One region of the Streptomyces sp. NPDC001663 genome, then DNA from elsewhere that is predicted to be linked to it. Evidence: riboswitches for the same ligand, from Rfam matches in the RefSeq annotation. Region 1 holds a riboswitch; each other region holds the start of a gene.

Region 1 (7,584 bases):
TGATCGGCTGCTTTCCGCGGCGCAGCAGTTGCAGAGCGAAGTGGGACGACTGCTGGGATCGCTCGCGATCTCTATCAGTATCTGAAAACTCACTCCTTGTGATCTGCCGTGTACGTTCAGCAAGATTCCACCAGTGTCCGGGATCATTCCCAGCCAGTCGGCTTCACAATGACGGGGTAGGCGATGCGCGAGTCCGTACAGGCAGAGGTCATGATGAGCTTCCTCGTCTCCGAGGAGCTCTCCTTCCGCATCCCGGTGGAACTGCGTTACGAGACCTGCGATCCCTATGCCGTACGGCTGACCTTCCATCTCCCCGGTGATGCCCCGGTGACCTGGGCGTTCGGTCGCGAGCTGCTGATCGACGGGGTCGGTAGGCCGTGCGGAGAGGGCGACGTGCGCGTCTCGCCCGCCGAACCCGACTCGCTGGGAGAGGTACTGATCCGGCTTCAGGTCGGCTGCGACCAGGCGTTGTTCCGCTCGTCCACGGCGCCTCTCATCGCCTTCCTCGACCGCACCGACAAGCTGGTGCCGCTCGGTCAGGAGGGCTCCCTCGCGGACTTCGACGCCCACCTCGACGAGGCGCTGGACCGCATCCTGGCGGAGGAGCAGAGCGCGGGCTGAAACGGCAGCGGCACGACGCGGAGTCGGCGGAACGCTTCAGCGCGGGCTTTGGGGGTGTGCAGTAACGCTTCTCCTCGAGCCGGGGCCGGGCGGCCACCGGATCCTCTCCCCGGGTGCCTCGGCGGCCGTCGGACGCCTTTCCTCGGTTGCCCGGGCGGCAGTTGTCGGACCGCTTCCACCCGCGCGCCCCGGCGGCGCACGTGCCGTTCGCCTCAGCGCTTGCGGCGGCGGCCGTGCCCCGTGCGGGTCTGCGCCTGAGCCGGTGCCGTGACGGCCGCCGTCGCGGCCTGCTCCGGTCCCGGACGGTCGGCCGCGACCACCAGCGCCGCGAGCAGCGTTGTGACCGGCACGGAGGCGACCAGGCCGATCGAGCCCACCAGCGTGCGCACGATCTCCTCCGCGACGAGCTCGCTGTTGGCGACCGTCCCCACACTGCTCTGCGCGATGGAGAACAGCAGCAGCAACGGCAGCGCGGCGCCCGCGTAGGCGAGAACGAGTGTGTTGACGACGGACGCGATGTGGTCGCGGCCGATGCGGATGCCCGCCCGGTACAGCCCCCGCCAGCCCATCGACGGATTGGCCTCGTGCAGCTCCCAGACCGCCGACGTCTGCGTGACCGTCACGTCGTCGAGGACACCGAGCGAGCCGATGATGACGCCCGCGAGCAGCAGACCACTCATGTCGATCGACGGATACAGGCCATGGATCAGGCCGGTGTTGTCGTCGGTGTTGCCGGTGAGCGCGGCCCAGCCGATGAACCCCGATCCCAGGAAGCCGATCAGTACCAGCGAGAGCAGCGTGCCCAGCACGGCCACGGACGTACGAGCCGACAGGCCGTGGCACATGTAGAGGGCGATCAGCATGATGGCGCTCGCCCCGATGACCGCCACCAGCAGCGGATTCGAACCCTGCAGGATCGCGGGCAGGATGAAGAACGTCAGCACCAGGAAACTCACGGCCAGCGCGACCAGTGCCATGACGCCGCGCATCCGGCCCACCACCACGACGGCGAGCGCGAAGATGCCGGCGAGCAGCGCCATCGGGAACCTGCGGTTCACGTCGGTGACCGAGTACTGCAGGTCCTTGGGCGCCGAGGGCTCGTAGGCGGCCACGACCTTCTCACCCTCGTGCAACTGCCGTGACTGGTCCGGCTGCACGATCTCGGTGAAGGTACGGCCCTTGTCCTTGCCGGAGTCGACGCGGATCGTCGCCTTCTTGCAGGTGCCGTTCGCCTCCTGCTTCGCGGAGGAGCCCTCGGCGGTGGAGGTGTCGCCGGTCGGGGTCTCGCCCGAGGCGTTGACCGACTTGCAGCTCACGCTCACGACCTTGGTGACGGTCGCCTGCTGGGTCTGCCGGTCGAAGCCCACTCCGGTGCGCTCGTGCGAAGGGGCACCGCCGGGCCACAGCACGACGAGCCCGACCACGACGGCCGCGGCGAACGGGATGAGGATCGCCGCGATGACCTTGCGCAGGTGCTTGGAGACGGGAGCTGCCGGACCGTGGCTGTGACTGTGCCCGTGCCCGCCGCCGGAGCCGGGACCGTGTCCATGGTCGCCGTGATCGTGCCCGTGTCCGCCGTCCGACCGGGGTCCGTGACCGTGCCCGGATCCATGGCCGTGTCCGGATCCATGGCCGTGTCCGGACTCGTGGCCGTGTCCCGAATCGTGATCGTGTGCACCGTCGAAATCGCTGCCGTATCCGCGGCTGTCGGCACGGCCGCTGCCGTGTCCGGGGCCGCTGCCATAGCCGGGCCGGCGGGGCGGCTCGGGTGGTGGGTACGGGGGCTGATGTGTCGTGGTCACCGCCCGATCATCGCAAGAACGACAGGGGCCCCCTGTTCACCGCGCCCGAATTGACGCTAGCGTGGAGGCACCTTTGCACACGCGGGAGCTCGGAGCACCGGGCTGAGAGGGCGCTGACCTCCGTCCCAGCGATGTTTCACGTGGAACATCACCGAAGTCGAGTGATGTTCCCCACGAAACGTCGGCAGACGGAAACCGCTGCGTCGACCGCCGAACCTGTTACCGGGTAATGCCGGCGTAGGGAGTAGGTCTCATGACCAACAAGGACGCACGCACGCCTGCCTCCAGCCAGGACGAACAGCCCATCGCGGGTGAAAAGTCCCAGGAGGCCGGGAAGTCCATCGGCTGGCACAAGGCGTATGTCGAGGGCTCACGCCCCGATCTGCACGTGCCTGTCCGTCAGGTGCACCTCACCAACGGGCAGTCGGTCACGCTGTACGACACGTCGGGCCCGTACACCGATCCGCTCGTCGAGACCGACGTCCGCAGGGGGCTCGCTCCGCTGCGGGAGAACTGGATCATCGCTCGCGGCGACACCGAAGAGTACGCGGGCCGCCCCGTCCGTCCCGAGGACGACGGGATCAAGCACACCTCACCGCGAGGTGGTCTGCGCAACCTCGACGCGGTCTTCCCGGGGCGGCCGCGCCAGCCGCGCCGGAGCCGCGACGGCAAGGCGGTCACCCAGCTCACGTACGCGCGCCGCGGTGAGATCACGCCGGAGATGGAGTTCGTGGCCGTCCGCGAGAACGTGTCGCCCGAGGTGGTCCGCGAGGAGATCGCGGCGGGGCGCGCGGTGCTGCCGGCCAACGTCAACCACCCGGAGATCGAGCCGATGATCATCGGCAAGCGGTTCCTGGTGAAGGTCAACGCCAACATCGGCAACTCCGCGGTCACTTCCTCTATCGAGGAAGAGGTCGAGAAGATGACCTGGGCGACCCGCTGGGGCGCTGACACCGTCATGGACCTGTCCACCGGCCGCAACATCCACACCACCCGCGAGTGGGTGCTGCGCAACTCCCCCGTCCCCATCGGCACGGTGCCGCTCTATCAGGCCCTCGAGAAGGTCGACGGTCGCGCCGAGGAGCTGACCTGGGAGATCTACAAGGACACGGTCATCGAGCAGGCCGAGCAGGGCGTGGACTACATGACCGTCCACGCGGGTGTCCGCCTGCCGTTCGTCCCGCTCACCGCGAACCGCAAGACCGGCATCGTCTCGCGCGGCGGTTCGATCATGGCCGCGTGGTGCCTCGCGCACCACAAGGAGTCGTTCCTGTACGAGAACTTCGAGGAACTCTGCGAGATCCTGGCCGCCTACGACGTCACCTACTCGCTGGGCGACGGCCTCAGGCCGGGTTCGATCGCGGACGCCAACGACGAGGCGCAGTTCGCGGAGTTGAGGACGCTCGGGGAACTCAACACGATCGCCAAGCGTTTCAACGTACAGACCATGATCGAGGGCCCGGGACACGTCCCCATGCACAAGATCAAGGAGAACATCGACCTTCAGCAGGAGATCTGCGATGAAGCTCCGTTCTATACGCTCGGCCCGCTGACGACGGACGTCGCGCCGGCGTACGACCACATCACCTCCGGCATCGGCGCCGCGATGATCGCCTGGTGGGGCACGGCGATGCTCTGCTACGTCACGCCCAAGGAGCACCTGGGCCTGCCCAACCGGGACGACGTCAAGACCGGCGTCATCACCTACAAGATCGCCGCCCATGCGGCCGACCTCGCCAAGGGGCACCCCGGTGCGCAGGAGTGGGACGACGCGCTGTCCGACGCCCGCTTCGAGTTCCGGTGGGAGGACCAGTTCAACCTCGCCCTGGACCCGGACACGGCACGGGAGTTCCACGACGAGACCCTGCCTGCGGAGCCGGCCAAGACCGCCCACTTCTGCTCGATGTGCGGGCCGAAGTTCTGCTCGATGAAGATCAGCCAAAGCATCACAGCGCAGTTCGGCGGTACGGCGGCTGCGGGGGCGACGGCTGAGGAGGTCGCTGAGGGGATGCTCCAGAAGTCGAAGGAGTTCGCGGCCAGCGGGAACAGGGTTTACCTGCCGATTGCGGACTGAGAACAGGGTTCGATGCCCCGGCTCTCCGGGGCATCGCTTCCCTTGAGACCTCGGGAAGCCGGCCCTTCGGCTCTCTCGGCTGGGCAGACTGACTCCATGACAGCGAGAGCACTGAGCAAGGGCGCCAACCTTCCCGTCGATGTTCCGGCAGTGCGCGTTGAGCTGGCTTGGTCCGAGGGACCTGATGTGCCCGATGTCGACGCATCGGCGTTGCTGCTCACTGCGGCAGGCCGCGTTCGTGACGATGGTGACTTCGTCTTCTACAACCAGCCGCGACATGCATCGAACGCGGTGACGCATCTCGGGAAGCAGAGTGCCGGGGGTGTCCTGACCGACGCGATCGAGGTGGATCTGAGCTCGCTAGAACCGGCCGTCGAACGGGTCGTACTGGGGGCGTCGGCCGACGGCGGAACGTTCGGTCAGGTGCCTGGACTGACCTTGAGACTGCTGGACCCCGCGACGCGGACCGAGATCGCGCGGTTCCACATGGAGGCTGGGACGGAGACCGCGTTCATCGGCGGTGAGCTGTACCTACGAGCGGGGCGGTGGAAGTTCCGAGCAGTCGGGCAGGGCTATGCCTCCGGGCTCGCTGGGCTGGCCACCGATTTCGGGATCACTGTTGACGATGCCCCTCCGGACACGTCCGCTCTGCCGACGGCACCTGTTCTCGCATCACCCCTCCCTGCCAAGACGCCTGCCGGCCCGCACCTTGGTAACGGCGAAGAGCAGTTGCCCGTCGACATGCGCAAGCGTCTCTCCCTGCGCAAGGAGCAGGTGGCGGTCAGTCTGAGGAAGCATGGAGCAGTCGGGGTCACCGCACGCGTCATCCTGGTCCTGGACGCATCCGGTTCCATGTCTTTCCTGTATTCCAAGGGTGTCGTGGCCGACGTAGTCGAGCGTATGGCGGCTGTTGCCGCACAGCTTGACGATGATGGTGAGATGCAGGCTTGGACGTTCGCTTCGAACGCGGCACGGCTGCCTGACCTGCGTCTGAGAGACCTTCCCGAATGGCTGCGGCTTCACGTCCGGGTAGGAGAACTGAGCCTCTTCCGCAGAAGCAAGAAACCCCGTAAGGGACTGGAAGCCGGTCAGGTCGACATGCGTACGGTCGGCATCCAGAACGAAGAACAGAAGGCGATCGCCGAAGTCCGTGCGTATGTCCGGGAAGAACCGGCCCCTGTCCCCACCCTGGTGCTGTTCTTCTCCGATGGAGGCGTCTACCGCAACTCCGCGATCGAGCGGGAGCTCCGGGAAGCGGTTGAGGAACCGATCTTCTGGCAGTTCGTGGGTTTGGGACGGTCCAACTACGGAGTGCTGGAACGCTTCGACACCCTGCCCGGCCGCCGCGTCGACAACGTGGGGTTCTTCGCCGTTGACGACATCAGTTCAGTCCCCGACCAGGACCTCTACGATCGGCTTCTGTCCGAGTTCCCGACCTGGGTTGCTGCTGCCGGTCGGGCAGGCATTCTTTGATCCTGCGCCCCGGATATCTCAGGCGTGTGGTTGTCATCGATGAAGATCTCCCACGACATCCGCCGTGAGCACGGCGGGAGCCAGGAGGAGATCGAGGAGGGCATGGCCCAGAAGTCGAAGGAGTTCGCGGCGGCCGGCAACAGGGTGTACCTGCCGATCGCGAACTGAGCCAGGGCAGCCGAGAGGGCTCGCGCCCCCGAACCGTCCTGGACTCGGGGAGGCGGCGCGGGCCCGGGTGTTCGGCTTGCGCTCCCCCGGCGGACCCTCACGGGCCTCCCTGTTGCGGAGGGCGCAAGCCGAGCGTTACTCCGGCTGGTGTTCCGGGCCTCCGAAGTCCGGGCTGGTGTAGTCCGGGCTCGTGAAGCTCGGGCGCGGGCCGGGGGCCGGGCCGTCGTCCGGGCTGCTGAAGCCCGGGCGGTTGTAGCCGAGGTGCGGGATGCGGCTCGGCGCCGGCGGTGTCGTGCTGTGCAGTGCCGCCGCGGCGCCGGGGTCGGCGAGCGCCTCCCGGAGGAACGGCAGGACGCCGCGCTCCAGAAGCGCCTCGCGCCAGGCTTCCCTGGCCCGGGCGACCTCCCCGCTCAGCTCCCCGTACGGCCCGGCCTCGAGCGAGGGCCTGTTGCGCAGGGCGGTGAGCAGCAGCCCGACGGCGGCGACGAGGATCGCGGCAGCGGTCATCGCGCCGAACACCCATCCGGCGGTGATCATGGTCTTGCCGAACACCTGCTTGGAGTCGAGCGACTTGATGATGTAGCCGACGAGCAGGAAGATCACCGCGGCCGTGCCGGCCAGCACGGGGGTGAGGACGGCGGCGACGGCGACGGCGCCCGCACCGGCGGGCTCGGCTGCCTCGCCGAGGGTGGTGGCGAGCCCCATCGCGCCCGCACCCGACTCCGCGGAGCCGGATTCACGGGTGGACGGCGGGGTGGACGACGCCGGCTGGCGCAGTTCCTCGCGAACCTTCACGTAGTGCTGGTACTCCGTCGCCGCGGCCACCGTGATGAGTGCGGTGGCGTTCAGCGCCATGGTGCGCAGCTGTTCGGGGTTGAGCCGCTGACCTACAGCGGCCAGTTCCGGGCGGTTTGGGGCGGAGCGCAGCGCCTCATCGAGGACCCGCTCGTACTCCTGGCGGTCCTCGCTCAGCAGGTGCTGCGGAACGCTGTTCATGTGCATCCCCCGATGCTCCGTAGGGCTTGGGGCTCGCATGACAACGAGCCGTCGGGCAGAAACGGAGGGGAGCCTGCTACGGATAAGCCGATGGTAGAGCGGTGACGGCACGCGGTGACAGGGGGTTTCCGGAAATTGGGCCCTGGCCTGGGCCGTTTATCGCGATTCCTCCGTGGGGGGTCGCCTGCCCTGTGAACGTTCAGATATCCAGGGGAAGTTGCTGGACCAGCAGCTTTCCGGCCATGGTCACTCCGCCGTCCATGGCGATGGCCAGGCCATCTGCGTAGACGTGCGGCCCTTCGACCACGGGCCCCGCGCTGTCCTCGCCGTCCTCGGAACCGACCTCGCCCAGCAGATACGGAATGGGGCTGTGACCGTGAACAATGCGGGCGCCGCCGTACGTATTCAGCAGGGAGCGTACGGCGTCTGCACCACCCTCGTCGCGGAAGG
Region 2 (7,584 bases), on a different contig from region 1:
GAGAAGATGGAGAAGGCCGTCGTGGTCGCCAAGGAGGACTTCGCCGCGATCCGCACCGGTCGTGCGCACCCGGCGATGTTCAACAAGATCGTGGCCGACTACTACGGCGCGCCGACGCCGATCAACCAGCTGGCTTCGTTCTCCGTGCCGGAGCCGCGCATGGCAGTAGTGACCCCGTTCGACAAGACGGCCCTGCGCAACATCGAGCAGGCCATCCGCGACTCGGACCTGGGCGTCAACCCGAGCAACGACGGCAACATCATCCGGGTGGTGTTCCCCGAGCTCACCGAGGAGCGCCGTCGCGACTACATCAAGGTCGCCAAGGGCAAGGCCGAGGACGCGCGCGTGTCCATCCGCTCCGTGCGCCGCAAGGCCAAGGACGCCATCGACAAGCTCATCAAGGACGGCGAGGTCGGCGAGGACGAGGGCCGCCGCGCCGAGAAGGAGCTCGACGACTCCACCCACAAGTACGTGGCGCAGGTGGACGAGCTCCTGAAGCACAAGGAAGCGGAGCTGCTCGAGGTCTGATGAACGACTCTTCCTGGGGAGCGCCGCCACACACCGGATCGCAGGCCGGGTACTGGGGGCCCACCGCGCAGGGACCTGTCCAGGGGGCTGCCCCGGCGGGTCCCGCGTACGATGCGCCTGAGGCGCAGCAGACTCGCCCCATGCCCACCGTGCCCGACGTACCCGCGTATGGCGGAGACCAGGATGACGACCGGGGGGCTGCTCGGCTGAGCGGCCCCTTGTTCCGCGACGAGACGCCGCAGGCGCAGACCTACGACACGCCGCAGGTGCAGCCCCACGGGGCGGTGCCGCAGAATCCGGAGCCCATGCCCGACGCCCCACAGCCGGCGCCCCCGCCGCAGAAGAAGAGCGCGGGGCGCGACCTGGGTGCGGCCATAGGAGTCGGTGTCGGTCTCGGCGTGGTGATCATCGCGTCGTTGTTCGTCGTCAAGGCCGTCTTCGTCGGTGTGGTCGCCGTCGCCGTCGTGGTGGGTCTGTGGGAGCTGACCAGCCGGCTCCAGGAGCGCAAGGGCATCAAGGCGCCCCTGGTCCCGCTGGCACTCGGCGGTGCGGCGATGGTCGTCGCCGGGTACGTCCGCGACGCCGAGGGCGCGTGGGTCGCCATGGCGCTCACGGCGCTGGCAGTGCTCGTATGGCGCATGACGGAGCCGCCCGAGGGCTACCTCAGGGATGTCACGGCGGGCGTCTTCGCGGCGTTCTACGTGCCGTTCCTGGCGACCTTCGTGGCGCTGATGCTGACGGCCGACGACGGCGCCTGGCGCGTGCTGACGTTCCTGTTGCTCACGGTCGTGAGCGACACGGGTGCGTACGCCGTCGGCTGGCGCTTCGGCAAGCACAAGCTCGCCCCGCGCATCAGCCCCGGCAAGACCCGTGAGGGCCTGCTCGGTGCGGTGACGTTCGCGATGGTGGCGGGTGCGCTGTGCATGCAGTTCCTGATCGACGACGGTTCCTGGTGGCAGGGCCTGATCCTCGGCCTCGCGGTCGCGGCCAGCGCCACGCTGGGCGACCTCGGCGAGTCGATGATCAAGCGGGACCTGGGCATCAAGGACATGGGCACGCTGCTCCCGGGGCACGGCGGGATCATGGACCGCTTGGACTCGCTGCTGCCGACGGCTCCGGTCGTGTGGCTGCTGCTGGTGCTGTTCGTCGGGTCGGGCTGACGTACATACGCCTGTGAGCCCCTGTCCTTCTCCAGGGCGGGGGCTCCTCGCGTTCTTGGGCGATGGCGCCCCGGTCGGGCGAGTGGGACGATTCCGGTGTAAGCCTCCCAAGGGGGTCACACCATGTCAGTCATCCGAGAATCGATCGACGTCGACCGCACCGCGGAAGACGTCTACGCGTATGTGATCGACCCCGCCCACCTGCCGGAGTGGCAGCTGAGCGCGGTCTCCGCGGAGCTGCTCGACGAGGGTCCGCTCCACACAGGTTCCCGAGTCCGGGTCACCCGGCGGGTCGGGCGCCGCGAGATGCCGATGACCATGGAGTTCACCGAGTACGACCCGCCGCACAGCTGGGGGCTGCGTGGCATCGACGGTCCCATCAGGGGCAACTTCCACGGCGAGGTGGAGCCCATCGACGACGGCCGCCGTGCCCGCGTGACCATGGAGCTCGACTTCGAGGGACACGGTCTCGGCAAGGTCCTGCTGCCCCTCGTCGTCCGCCCCCAGGTCCGCAAGGAGATGCCGCGCAACGAGCAGCTGCTCAAGGACAAGCTGGAGCACACCACCGCCTAGCCGGCGGCTACGAGGTGCAGACGTCCTTCAGCTCGTCGGCCGCCCTGTCGATCTGGGTGGAGTCCGGGTTCTCGCCGTTCAGGACGGCCTTGTTGTAGTCGGCGACGGCTTGGTTCAGGTTCTTCACCGCCTTGTCGACCTTGCTGTCGTCGGACTTGGCATCGATCTTGTCGAGGTTCTTCTCGATCGTGTCGATGGACTCGTCGGTCCGCGAGGGGTCGCTCGCCGCGGCCTGCCCGGCCTCGTGGATCGCCTTCAGGCTGTCGGCGATCGTGTCGTAGTTCTGCACGCAGTCCAGCGAGTTGTCCACGTCGTCGGGGTCGCAGCCGGTGACGAGTCCGGCGGTCAGCGCGGCGGCTGCCACGGCGGTGGCGAGGGTGGTGGTACGGCGGCGTCGGCGGTTGGCGGCCATGGACGGTCCCCTTCTGGAAGGCTCTGGTGGTGCTGTGCCCTGTGCCGACCACGATCCCGGCGTGCGGGTGCGGCCACGAGGGAACCATCACCCCGATCCGTGGTGTAGCCCGCTACACCGTCACTGAGGGGGGCCCGGATGCACGAGCCTGTCCGCGTGGACAGCCTGAGCGAACTCCAGGCATGGCTGACCCGGCACGGAATCCCGTTCGACGCGTGGGGCCGTGACGGCAGCAAGCCGGTCACGAGCCTGTGGCGGGAGATCGCGTCCGGTGAGTCATGGCTCTCGGAGGATCCGCCCCTGCGGCAGGTCGCCGTGGTCAGTGTGCGGATCGAAGCGGACGGCAAGCAGCTGACCGAGGTCAGGCAGCTCATGGCCACCGGGGCCGTACGCGAGAGGAACTCCCCGCCCACGGAGAAGCTGAAGCCGGGGGAGACGGCTGTCGCCGGGGCGCTTCGGTGCGTGGCCGAAGAGCTCCGGGTGGAGGCGCGGTACGTGAGGGTCGCCACCGAGCCGGTCTCCACGACCGTCGAGCAGGTCGACTCGCCGTCCTTTCCGGGTCTGCCGACGCGATACCTCCTGCACACGGTCGCCGCGGACGTCCCCGGCCTTCCCACCTCGGCATTCGCCACGGATGAGGCGTCCGGCAGCGATGCGGCGGTGCGCACTCACCACTGGGAATGGCATTAGCGGCGATCTGCGACACTGGTACAGCCATGCCTAAGCCCGGAGAACTCACTTTCGTCGCCCCCCGCGGAGCCAAGAAGCCGCCGCGGCACCTTGCCGATCTCACGCCTGCCGAGCGTAAGGACGTCATGTCCGAGATCGGGGAGAAGCCGTTTCGTGCCAAGCAGCTCTCGCAGCACTACTTCGCGCGGTACGCGCACGACCCGGCGGAGTGGACCGACATCCCGGCCGGTTCGCGGGAGAAGCTGCGCGAGGCGCTGCTGCCCGAGCTGATGAGCGTCGTACGGCATCTGTCGACCGACGAGGGCACCACCCGCAAGACGCTGTGGCGGTTGTTCGACGGGACGCTCGTCGAGTCGGTGCTCATGCGTTATCCGGACCGGGTGACCATGTGCATCAGCTCGCAGGCGGGGTGCGGGATGAACTGCCCGTTCTGCGCCACCGGGCAGGCGGGGCTGGACCGGAACCTGTCCTCCGCCGAGATCGTGCACCAGATCGTCGACGGGATGCGGGCGCTGCGGGACGGGGAGGTCCCGGGCGGGCCGGCCCGGCTGTCCAACATCGTGTTCATGGGCATGGGCGAGCCCCTCGCGAACTACAAGCGGGTCGTCACGGCCATCCGCTCGCTCACCGACCCCGCGCCGGACGGGCTCGGGCTCTCGCAGCGTGGCATCACCGTGTCGACCGTCGGGCTTGTGCCCGCCATCCACCGGTTCGCCGACGAGGGCTTCAAGTGCCGGCTCGCGATCTCGCTGCACGCACCCGACGACGAGCTGCGCGACACCCTCGTCCCCGTCAACACGCGGTGGAAGGTGCGCGAGGTGCTCGACGCCGGGTTCGAGTACGTGGAGAAGAGCGGGCGGCGGTTGTCGATCGAGTACGCGCTGATCCGGGACATCAACGACCAGGCCTGGCGCGGTGACCGGCTCGGGCGGCTGCTGCGCGGCAAGCCCGTGCACGTCAATCTCATCCCGCTCAACCCGACGCCCGGGTCCAAGTGGACCGCCTCGCGGCCCGAGGACGAGAAGGCGTTCGTCGAGGCCATCGCGGCGCACGGGGTGCCGGTGACCGTCCGGGACACCCGTGGTCAGGAGATCGACGGGGCCTGCGGTCAGCTCGCGGCCACCGAGCGGTAATCTGAGCCCGTACGTACATCTTCATATTCCGACAGGGGAGCGCCACAGCGCTGAGAGTGCGGGAGAGTCCGCAGACCCTCTGAACCTTGCCCAGGTCATTCTGGGTAGGAAGTTCGGTCATCACTCAAGCTGTTGCGCCCTGCCCGGGAGCCGGCGGAATCCTCCGGCGGTCCCGGGCGGGGCCGCGTCTCTTCCTGGTCACCCAGGAGGAATTCAGTGCACACCAAGACGTTCGTGGCCGCGGCCGTCGGCCTTGGCCTGATCACGCTGTCCGCGTGCGGGTCGTCGTCCGGCAGTGAGGGCTCCGGCGACTCCAAGACCGTCACCCTCGTCAGCCACGACTCGTGGGCCGTCTCGAAGAGCGTCCTCGCGGACTTCGAGAAGCAGTCCGGCTACAAGGTCCACGTCCTCAAGGACGGCGACGCGGGGCAGGCCGTCAACAAGGCCATCCTCACCAAGGACAACCCGCAGGGCGACGTCTTCTTCGGCGTCGACAACACCCTGCTGTCGCGGGCGCTCGACAACGGGCTCTTCCAGTCGTACGAGGCGAAGGGCTCCGATCTGGTCCTGCCGCAGTACCGCGTCGATCAGGCCAAGCACCGGGTCACGCCGATCGACTCCGGAGACATCTGCGTCAACTACGACAAGGCGTACTTCAGCAAGCACAAGCTGACCCCGCCGCAGTCGTTCGACGATCTGATCAAGCCGGCGTACAAGAACCTCCTCGTCACCGAGAACGCCTCCACCTCCTCGCCCGGCCTCGGCTTCCTGCTCGGCAGCGCCGCGAAGTACGGCGACGACGGCTGGGAGGGCTACTGGAAGAAGCTCAAGGCGAACGGCGTGAAGGTCGTCGACGGCTGGGAGCAGGCCTACAACGAGGAGTTCTCCGGGTCCGCGGGCGGCAAGAAGGCCAAGGCCGACCGGCCGCTCGTCGTCTCCTACGCCTCCTCGCCGCCCGCCGAGGTCATCTACGGCGACCCGAAGCCGAAGACCGCGCCGACCGGGGTGTCGTACGGGACCTGCTTCCGGCAGATCGAGTACGCGGGGCTGCTCAGCAACGCCAAGAACAGCAAGGGGGGCAAGGCGTTCATCGACTTCCTGCTCACCAAGGAGTTCCAGGACGACATGCCGCTGAACATGTTCGTCTACCCGGTGCGCGAGGCCGCTCAGGTGCCGGCCGAGTTCGTGAAGTACGGGCCGCAGGCCAAGGACCCCGAGACCATGGCGCCCGACAAGATCGCCGCCAACCGTGACCAGTGGGTCAAGTCGTGGACGTCACTCGTACTGAAGTAGCCGAAGCGGCCGAAGCGGCCGTCCGGAAACGGCGTTCGGGGAACGCGACGCGGCTCGGGCTCATGGCCGTGCCCGTCGTGTTCTTCGGCGTCTTCTTCGCCTGGCCCGTCGCCGCGATCGTGGCGCGCGGGCTCAAGGTCGACGGGGTATGGCAGTTCGGGCGGATCGCGGACGTCGTCACGCAGTCCGACATCCGGCACGTGCTGTGGTTCACCACCTGGCAGGCGCTCGCCTCCACCGCGCTCACGCTGCTGATCGCGCTCCCCGGCGCGTACGTCTTCGCGCGCTTCGAGTTCCCCGGCAAGCAGGTGCTGCGGGCCGTCGTCACCGTCCCGTTCGTGCTGCCGACCGTCGTCGTCGGTACGGCTTTCCTGGCGCTCGTCGGACGCGGGGGACTGCTCGACGAGTTGTGGGGCGTACGGCTCGACACGACCGTCTGGGCCATCCTGCTCGCGCACGTCTTCTTCAACTACGCCGTCGTCGTACGGACCGTCGGCGGGCTCTGGGGCCAGCTGGACCCGCGGCAGGAGGAGGCGGCGCGGATGCTGGGTGCCTCGCCGCTCAGGGCCTGGCGGAAGGTGACCCTGCCCGCCCTCGCGCCCGCCGTGGCGGCCGCCGCGCTGATGGTCTTCCTCTTCACCTTCACGTCCTTCGGCGTGGTGCAGATCCTCGGCGGGCCGACGTTCTCGACGCTGGAGGTCGAGATCTACCGGCAGACGTCGGAGATCTTCGACCTCTCCACGGCCGCGGTCCTCACCATCGTCCAGTTCGTGGCGGTCGGCGCGATCCTCGCCGTACACGCCTCGACCGTACGGCGGCGGGAGACCGCCCTGCGGCTGGTGGACGCGAACGTCACGGCGCGGCGGCCGCGCGGGGCGAGGGAGTGGGGGCTGCTCGCCGGTGTCCTCGCCACCGTCCTCGTGCTGCTCGTGCTGCCGCTGGCCGTGCTGGTGCAGAGGTCCCTCGACGCCCCCGGCTTCGGCTACTACCGGGCGTTGACGCGCGACGACGGCGGTACCTTCCTCGTGCCGCCGATCGAGGCCATCGGCAACTCGCTCCAGTACGCCCTCGCCGCGACCGCCGTCGCCGTGGTGATCGGCGGTCTCGCCGCCGCGGCCCTGACCCGCCGGGACGCGGGCCGGCTGGTCCGCGGCTTCGACGCGCTGCTGATGCTGCCGCTCGGCGTCTCCGCGGTGACGGTCGGCTTCGGGTTCCTCATCGCGCTGGACAAGCCGCCGCTGGACCTGAGGAGTTCATGGATCCTGGTGCCGCTCGCGCAGGCGCTGGTGGGCGTCCCCTTCGTCGTACGGACCATGCTGCCCGTGCTGCGAGCGGTGGACGCGCGGCTCAGGGAGGCGGCGACCGTGCTCGGGGCGTCGCCGTGGCGGGTGTGGCGGGAGGTCGACCTGCCGATGGTGCGGCGGGCGCTGCTGGTCGCCGCCGGGTTCGCGTTCGCGGTGTCGCTGGGGGAGTTCGGGGCGACCGTGTTCATCGCGCGGCCCGACAACCCGACGCTGCCGGTCGCGGTGGCGCGGCTGCTGGGTCGGCCCGGTGATCTCAACTACGGCCAGGCGATGGCCCTTTCGACGATTCTGATGGTGGTGTGCGCGGTGGCGCTGCTGGTGCTCGAGCGGCTCCGTACCGACCGGACCGGGGAGTTCTAGATGCTGCTGAGCCTTGAGGGCGCGACCGTGCGGTTCGGCGGGCGGGCCGTGCTCGACGCCGTCGGCCTCGATGTCGCCGAGCACGAGGTGGTGTGCGTGCTCGGGCCGAGCGGCAGCGGCAAGTCGACACT
Region 3 (7,584 bases), on a different contig from region 1:
CATGCCGAGCACCTCGCCGATGGCGCAGCCGGTGAGGCAGTGGAGCGTGGCCTGGGCGGCCGTGCTCCAGGTCGCGGCCGCCGGGTGATGGTGTGCGTGTGTCTGGTGTGCGTGTGCCTCGTGTGCCTCGTGCTGCATGACTTCCCCCAATGCCAGGTAACGGTTCCTGCACCGAGCAGAAACCGTATACCCCCTGGGGGTATTCCGGAACGGGTTATGAATCGCGCAGTTTCTTCAGCCGCTCCACGTCCGCCGCATGCCCCTCCTTGCCGCCGGGCGTCTCGATGATGAGCGGTACGCCCTCGGTCGCGGGGTGGGTCATCAATGCCCGGAACGGGTCCTCGCCGATGTGACCTGCGCCGATGTTCTCGTGCCGGTCCTTGTGCGCGCCGACGACGTCCTTGGAGTCGTTGGCGTGGATCAGCTTCAGCCGGCCCTCGCCGACCGTGTCCACCAGCAGGTCGAGGGTCTGGTGCATGCCGCTCGGCCCGGTCAGGTCGTGCCCGGCCGCGAAGATGTGGCAGGTGTCCAGGCAGACGCCCAGCTTCGGGTGGGCGTCCAGCGCCTCGAAGTACGGCCCGAAGTCCCAGGTTCGCGAGCAGAGCGAGGCGCCCTGCCCGGCCGTCGACTCCAGGAGCAGGAACGGGGCGTCGTCGTGGGTCAGCTCGTCGAGCAGCGGCAGCATGTACTGCCGCACCTGCTTCAGGGCCACGGACCGCTCCCGGCCGCCGGTCGCGCTGCCGGTGTGCACCACCACGCCGAGCGCTCCGATCTCCCGGCCGCGCCGCAGCGAGTGCCGCAGCGAATCCACCGACTTCTCCACGGTCGCCTCGGTGTGCGAGCCGAAGTTGATCAGATACGGGGCATGGACGTACGCCGGGATCGACTCGGCCTCGCACACCGCGCGGAACTCCTCGTCCTGCCGCGGATTGCCGGCGGGCGTGGCCCAGCCGCGCGGGTTGGCGACGAAGACCTGCACGGTCTCGGCCTTCAGGTCGTGGGCGTAGGACAGGCCTACGGAGTGGAGGCCGCCGGCCACGGGGACGTGGCCGCCGACGGGATTGCGGGGCGGGGCAAGGTGCTGGCTCTTCACCCGTTCAGGGTGTCATGCGCCACGACCTGCCCCGGCACCGGATCTCGGGGCGAGCGGCCGGCCGGGATCACCGGATCTTGATGGTGATCGTCGACCCCTTGGGCGCCGTCTCCCCGCCCTCCACCGACTGGCTCTTGACGGTGTCGCCGAACAGGCCCAGCAGACCGCGGTCCTCGTCCACCTGGAAGCCGGCGTCCTCCAGCGCCTTCTTCGCGTCGTCCACGCTGTCGCCGGTGACGTCCGGGACCTCGACCATCTCCGGGCCCTTGGACAGGGTCAGCGTGACCGTGTCGCCGTCGGCGGCCTGGCTGTCGCCCTCGGGTGTCTGCTGGGCGACCTGGCCCTTGTCGTACTCCGAGTTGACCCGCTCGGCGGCGACCTTCACCTTCAGGCCCGCGTCCTCCAGATCGGCCTTCGCGTCCGCCAGGTCCTCGCCGGTGACGTCCGGGACGTCCACCGGACTGCCCTTGCTGACGTCCAGTGCGATCGCCGAGCCGCCGCGCCGCGTGGTGCCTGATTCGGGGTCCGTGGAGATCACGAAGCCCTTGGGGACGTCGTCGCTGAACTCGCGGGTGATCATGCCCGGTTCGAGGCCGGCCTCCTTCAGCCGGGTCCGCGCCTTGTCCAGGCGGTAGCCCTTCACGTCGGGGACCTTCACCGTCTGCGGGCCGTCGGAGATGGTGAGCGACACCGAGGCGTTGTCACGGATGCGGCTGCCGGGCGCCGGGTCCGAGGTGATGACCGTGCCGCGCTTCACCGTGTCGCTGTAGGCGTGCTTGACCGACCCGAGGTCCAGCCCGGCCTTCTGCAGCTGCTGCGTGGCCTGCGTCTGGGTCTTCGCCAGCACCGGCGGGACCTTGGTGAACTGGCCGGAGTTGATGTACCACACGCCCGTGCCGACACCGAGGATCAGCAGTACGGCGGCGACGATCGCGAGCGGACCGCGCCGGGAGCGCGCGCCGCGCCGCCGCGGGGGCGGCGGCGGGGGTGACTCCAGCCGGCTGGTGCGGTGCAGCGCGGGCTCCGGCGCGTCCTCGTTGACCGGCAGCAGCCGCGGCAGCGTCAGCGCGCGCGGGATGACGCTCGTACGGTCCTCGGAGATGTCCAGGTGCTCCGGCGCGAGCGCCTGCGGCGGCATCGCGTCGAGCTGGTCGGTGCTGAGCGCGGCACGCGCCTCGCGGGCCTGCGCGAGCAGCGCCACCGCGTCGTACGGGCGGATGTCGGGGGTGCGCGCGGTGGCCGAGGCGACCAGCTCGTCCAGCTCGTACGGCAGTCCCGGCACGGCGCCCGACGGGGGCGGGACGTCCTCGTGGATGTGCTTGTACAGGACGGTGGCCGGAGAGTCCCCGTAGTGCGGCCGGTCGCCGGTCAGCATCTCGTAGAGGACGACACCGCACGCGTACACGTCGACCCGGGGATCGGCCGTGCCGTGCTCGATCTGCTCCGGCGCGAGGTAGGAGACAGTGCCGAGTACGGTGTCGGTCGTGCTGGTGACCGTGTCCACGGAACGTACGAGGCCGAAGTCGGCGACCTTGACCCGGCCGTCGTCCCCTATCAGCACGTTCTCCGGCTTCATGTCCCGGTGCACGAACCCGGCGCGGTGGGCGGCGCCCAGCGCGGCGAGCACCGGCTCCAGGATGTCCAGGGCGGCGCGCGGCTGCAGCGCCCCGCGCTCGCGCAGCACGTCACGCAGGGTGCACCCGGCGACGTACTCCATGGCGAGATAGACGTACGACCCGTCGGTGCCCTGGTCGAAGACCTGCACCACGTTCGGATGCGCGAGGCGCGCGACCGACTTGGCCTCCCGGATGAACCGCTCGACGAAGGAGCCGTCGGCCGCCAGCGTCGGGTGCATCACCTTGAGCGCGAGCACGCGGTCGAGGCGGGTGTCCAGGGCCCGGTAGACCGTGGCCATCCCGCCGACCGCGATCCGCGCGTCCACGCGGTAGCGCCCGTCGAGCACCTGCCCGACCAGAGGGTCCTGAAGGGTCGTATCCACGCAGGTGAGTGTACGAGCCGCGACTGACAGGGCCGTTGGATCCTGCGGGATCGGGGCGCTACTGCAGCCGAGCTGTGACGGACGTCGCACCGACTTCCGGATCTTTTCGAACGTCCGTTCAGAACGCGGGGCGCTCGGGATCCAGGTGCGCGCGCCCCTCGTGGGGCGAGGACGCCTCGGCGAAATGGCGGCGCGGGATGCGGCCCGCCCGGAACGCCAGCCGGCCCGCGTCCACGGCGTGCTTCATGGCCTCGGCCATCAACTGCGGCTCCTGCGCCCGCGTCACCGCCGAGGCGAGCATCACACCCGCGCACCCCAGCTCCATCGCGAGCGCCGCGTCCGACGCCGTACCGGCGCCCGCGTCCAGAATCACCGGTACGCGCGCGTGCTCGGTGATCAGCTGGAAGTTGTGCGGATTGCGGATGCCGAGCCCGGAGCCGATCGGCGAGCCCAGCGGCATGATCGCCGCACAGCCGACGTCCTCCAGCTTGCGCGCCAGCACGGGGTCGTCGTTCGTGTACGGCAGCACGGTGAAACCGTCGTCGACCAGGGTCTCGGCGGCGTCCAGCAGCTCGATCGGGTCGGGCAGGAGGGTGCGCTCGTCGGCGATGACCTCGAGCTTGATCAGGTCGGTGCCGAGGGCCTCGCGCGCCAGCCGTGCGGTCAGCACCGCCTCCCCCGCGGTGAAGCAGCCGGCCGTGTTCGGCAGCACCTGGATGCCGAGCTTCTCCAGGACGGACAGGACGGAACCGTGCACCGAAGGGTCGACGCGGCGCATCGCGACCGTCGTCAGCTCCGTGCCCGAGGCCACCAGCGCCCGCTCCAGCACCTCCAGGCTGGGGGCACCGCCGGTGCCCATGATCAGGCGGGACGTGAAGGACGTACCGCCGATGACAAAGGGGTCGTCGGCCATGGTTCAGCCTCCTTGGACGGCGGTGAGGACCTCGACGCGGTCCCCGTCGGTCAGGGACGTCGACGGCCACTGCGCGCGCGGGACGACGGTTTCGTTGAGGGCGGCTGCCACTCCGGAGGGAGCCGGGGTCAGCGCGCGTACGACGGTGTCGAGAGCCGTGCCGGGAGCGAACTCCCGCGGCTCTCCGTTGACGGAGATGTTCATACGGGCTGCTCCATGAGCGCGAAGCGCTTCGGGGTGAACGGGCGGGCCTCGTCCGGGAGCTCACCGGTGGCCAGGGCGTGCGCCAGCGCGTCGCCGGTGACCGGCGTGAGCAGCACGCCGTTGCGGTAGTGGCCGGTGGCCAGCAGCAGTCCGGGCAGCTCCGTCGGGCCGAGCAGCGGGGCGTTGTCGGGGGAGCCGGGGCGCAGGCCCGCGCGCGTCTCCGTCAGGGGCAGTTCGGTGATCCCGGGGACGAGTTCGTGCGCGTCGCGCAGCAGCTCGTACACCCCGCCCGCGGTGACCGTGGTGTCCCAGCCCAGCTCCTCGCTGGTCGCGCCGATCACCAGCTCGCCGTTCTCGCGCGGCACCAGGTAGACGTGGCTGCCGCGGACGACGGCACGCACGGTGCGGCTCAGGAACGGCGCGAACCGCTTCGGCACGGTCAGTCGCAGCACCTGCCCCTTCACCGGCCGCACCGGCGGCAGTGCGTCGTCCGGGATGCCCGGCAGGCGCCCGCTGAGGCTGCCCGCGGCCAGCACCACCTGGCCCGCGCCCAGCTCGGCGCCGTCCGCCGTGGTGACGCCGGCGGCCCGGTCCCGTACGACATGGAAACGCTCGGCCCACACCCGGTGGAACACGACTCCGGCCCGCTCGCAGGCGGCCACGAGCGCGCGTGCCAGGCGCCGCGGGTCGATCTGGTGGTCGCCGTCGACCCTGAGCCCCCCGCGCACGCCCGGCGCGAGCATCGGCTCCAGGCGCCGGCAGTCGCGCCCCGACAGCCACTCGGACTCCAGGCCCGACTGCCGCTGCAGGGCATGCAGTTCGCGCAGGTGGGCGCGGTCGTCGGCGTCCAGCGCGACGGCGAGCGTGCCGCACTGGCGGTAGCCGAGGTCGAGCCCGGTGACCTCGGTGAGCTCGGCCGCGAAGTCCGGATAGCGGCGGGCCGAGGCGAGGTTCAGGCCGAGCAGGGTCTGCTCGCCGTAGTGCAGCTCGGTGACGGCGGCCAGCATCCCGGCGGCCACCTGGGCGGCCCCGCCGCCCGGTTCGGGGTCCACGACGGCCGTGGCGAACCCGCGCTGAGCGGCGCGCCAGGCCGTGACCAGGCCGATGATTCCGCCCCCGATGACGAGGACGTCTGACGTACGTGACGACATGGGCGTCCAGCCCCTCCCTTCGCCGGCATGACCCGGATCAGGTTCGTACGGTCGGAGGCCGCCAGCCTCCCTCTCAGCCCGGTGCGTCCGGGCTCCCGCGAGTGCTTGTACGTTGGCCACCCTAGCCCGCCCCCCGACGCCTCTGTAAGGGAGCCTCCTGTCATGCCCCGCTCGCTGGACGGCCTCGTCCTCGCGCCCGTCGCCGACCAAGCCCCAGGTCAGGTGGGTACCCGTACGCGCTTCACGTACCACGAGAAGGACGGCGAGATCTGGGCCGAGTACGCGGGCGGCGACGTCGTACGCGGGCACCTTGTGGGTACTCGGTCGGGTGACCGGCTGGACTTCCGGTACGTGCAGCTCAAGCACGACGGGACGACGTCCTCGGGACACTGCGTGTCGACGGTGGTGGAGCTGCCGGACGGACGGGTGCGCCTCGAGGAGACCTGGGAGTGGGAGTCGCAGCCGGGCAGCGGGACGAGTGTGGTGGAGCAGGTCGCCGACGCCTGAGCCGGCCCTTGTGCAGCAGGTCACGGCGCACGACTCCTGACTGACAATTTGTCAGTTGTCTATGGTGATCAGGTGAGCGAGCAGACACGGGACGCGAGCACGGCACCGGGACGGCGCGTGGTCGTCGTCGGCGCGGGCATGGCCGGTGTGCAGACCGCCGTCGCCCTGCGCGAGCAGGGCTTCACCGGCACCGTCACGCTGATCGGCGCCGAGCCCCACCAGCCGTACGACCGGCCACCGCTGTCCAAGGCCGTCCTGCTCGGCAAGTCCGAGGGCTCCGCCTTCGACGTCGACTTCGAGGCGCTCGGCATCGAGCTGCAGCTGGGGCGGGAGGCCCTGGGCGTGCGCTCCGCCGAGCACGAACTGGACACCGAGGCCGGGCCCGTCCCGTACGACGTCCTGGTCCTCGCCACCGGCGCCGAACCGATCCGGCTGCCGGGCGCCGAGGGCGTGCCCGGAGTGCATCTGCTGCGCACCCTGGACGACGCCGAGCGGCTGCGGCCCGTGCTCGCCCGGCAGCACGACATCGTGGTGGTCGGCGCGGGCTGGATCGGCGCCGAGTTCGCCACGGCAGCGCGCGAGGCGGGCTGCGCGGTGACCGTCGTCGAGGCCGCGGACCGGCCGCTCGCGGGCGCGCTGCCCGCCGAGGTGGCGGCGCCGATGACGTCCTGGTACGCCGACGCCGGCGCGTCGCTGCGTACGCACGCGCGCGTGGAGCGCATCGAACCCGGCTCGGTCGTCCTCGACGACGGCGCGCGGCTGCCCGCGGGCGCGGTCGTGGTCGGCATCGGCGCGCGCCCCGCCACGGCCTGGCTCGCCGACTCCGGCATCGACCTCGGGGTGCACCGCGAGGTCGTGGCCGACGACCACCTGCGCACCTCGGCACCGGACGTCTATGCGGTGGGCGACTGCGCATCCTTCCCTTCGGGAAGGTACGGCGAGCGCCTGCTGGTCCACCACTGGGACAACGCCCTCCAGGGCCCGCGCACGGTCGCCGCGAACATCATCGGCGAGGCCACCGGGGAGCCGCCGGCGGTCTACGACCCCGTCCCGTACTTCTGGTCCGAGCAGTTCGGCCGCTTCGTCCAGTACGCCGGCCACCACACCTCCGCCGACACGACCCTGTGGCGCGGCGACCCGTCGGGCCCCGCCTGGTCCGTCTGCTGGCTCCGTGACAACCGCCTCGTCGCCCTGCTGGCGGTGGGCAGGCCGCGGGACCTGGCGCAGGGCAGGCGGCTGATAGAGGCGGGTACGCCGATGGATCCGGGGCTGCTGGCGGATCCGGCACGGCCCTTGAAGGCGGCCACGGCGTAACGCGAAACCGCTGGTCGGACGATCCCGGCTTCCGACTGTCAGTGCGGGATGGCAGGCTTGTTCCGTGACCGAGATTGACGCAAAGATCGATGCTCTCGTCCCCGCCTGGCTCACCCTCCCCGACATCGCAGAGATGCTCGATGTCGAGGTGACGCGTGTGCGGCAGCTGGTCAAGGAGGGCCAGCTCATCGCCGTACGCCGTGGCGAGAACCGCGCACTGCACGTCCCCGCCGCCTTCATCGACGGGGCCGAGCAGAAGGTCGTCAAGGGCCTGACCGGGACCCTGACGCTCCTGCGGGACGACGGCTTCTCCGACGAAGAGATGCTGGAGTGGCTCTTCACCCCCGACGACAGCCTGCCCGGCACCCCCGCGCAGGCGCTCAGCGAGAATCGCGGCACGGAG

What was found. A riboswitch is a leader RNA that binds a small molecule or an ion and turns the genes downstream of it on or off. The one in region 1 is predicted to bind thiamine pyrophosphate.
Region 2: linked by a shared signal. The riboswitch ahead of ACFY1L_RS33565 (thiamine ABC transporter substrate binding subunit) and the one ahead of thiC (phosphomethylpyrimidine synthase ThiC) in region 1 are both predicted to bind thiamine pyrophosphate.
Region 3: linked by a shared signal. The riboswitch ahead of thiO (glycine oxidase ThiO) and the one ahead of thiC (phosphomethylpyrimidine synthase ThiC) in region 1 are both predicted to bind thiamine pyrophosphate.

The regions. Positions count from the first base shown of each region.
Region 1 is NZ_JBIAUR010000012.1:172,870-180,453, forward strand. Features, by position in the region: gene ACFY1L_RS34855 (IclR family transcriptional regulator) at 1-85, shown strand, start outside; gene ACFY1L_RS34860 (SsgA family sporulation/cell division regulator) at 184-621, shown strand; gene ACFY1L_RS34865 (YibE/F family protein) at 834-2,423, opposite strand; TPP riboswitch at 2,495-2,684, shown strand; gene thiC (phosphomethylpyrimidine synthase ThiC) at 2,677-4,497, shown strand; gene ACFY1L_RS34875 (VWA domain-containing protein) at 4,594-5,970, shown strand; gene ACFY1L_RS34880 (hypothetical protein) at 6,010-6,138, shown strand; gene ACFY1L_RS34885 (hypothetical protein) at 6,274-7,140, opposite strand; gene ACFY1L_RS34890 (metallophosphoesterase) at 7,334-7,584, opposite strand, start outside.
Region 2 is NZ_JBIAUR010000011.1:285,967-293,550, forward strand. Features, by position in the region: gene frr (ribosome recycling factor) at 1-528, shown strand, start outside; gene ACFY1L_RS33540 (phosphatidate cytidylyltransferase) at 528-1,688, shown strand; gene ACFY1L_RS33545 (SRPBCC family protein) at 1,812-2,261, shown strand; gene ACFY1L_RS33550 (hypothetical protein) at 2,269-2,673, opposite strand; gene ACFY1L_RS33555 (NUDIX domain-containing protein) at 2,812-3,363, shown strand; gene rlmN (23S rRNA (adenine(2503)-C(2))-methyltransferase RlmN) at 3,390-4,496, shown strand; TPP riboswitch at 4,520-4,625, shown strand; gene ACFY1L_RS33565 (thiamine ABC transporter substrate binding subunit) at 4,713-5,789, shown strand; gene ACFY1L_RS33570 (ABC transporter permease) at 5,852-7,453, shown strand; gene ACFY1L_RS33575 (ABC transporter ATP-binding protein) at 7,454-7,584, shown strand, end outside.
Region 3 is NZ_JBIAUR010000008.1:215,638-223,221, reverse strand. Features, by position in the region: gene ACFY1L_RS26185 (DUF4396 domain-containing protein) at 1-138, opposite strand, end outside; gene ACFY1L_RS26180 (deoxyribonuclease IV) at 215-1,093, opposite strand; gene pknB (Stk1 family PASTA domain-containing Ser/Thr kinase) at 1,161-3,092, opposite strand; gene ACFY1L_RS26170 (thiazole synthase) at 3,211-4,005, opposite strand; gene thiS (sulfur carrier protein ThiS) at 4,009-4,209, opposite strand; gene thiO (glycine oxidase ThiO) at 4,206-5,360, opposite strand; TPP riboswitch at 5,358-5,469, opposite strand; gene ACFY1L_RS26155 (hypothetical protein) at 5,523-5,867, shown strand; gene ACFY1L_RS26150 (NAD(P)/FAD-dependent oxidoreductase) at 5,940-7,181, shown strand; gene ACFY1L_RS26145 (Rv2175c family DNA-binding protein) at 7,246-7,584, shown strand, end outside.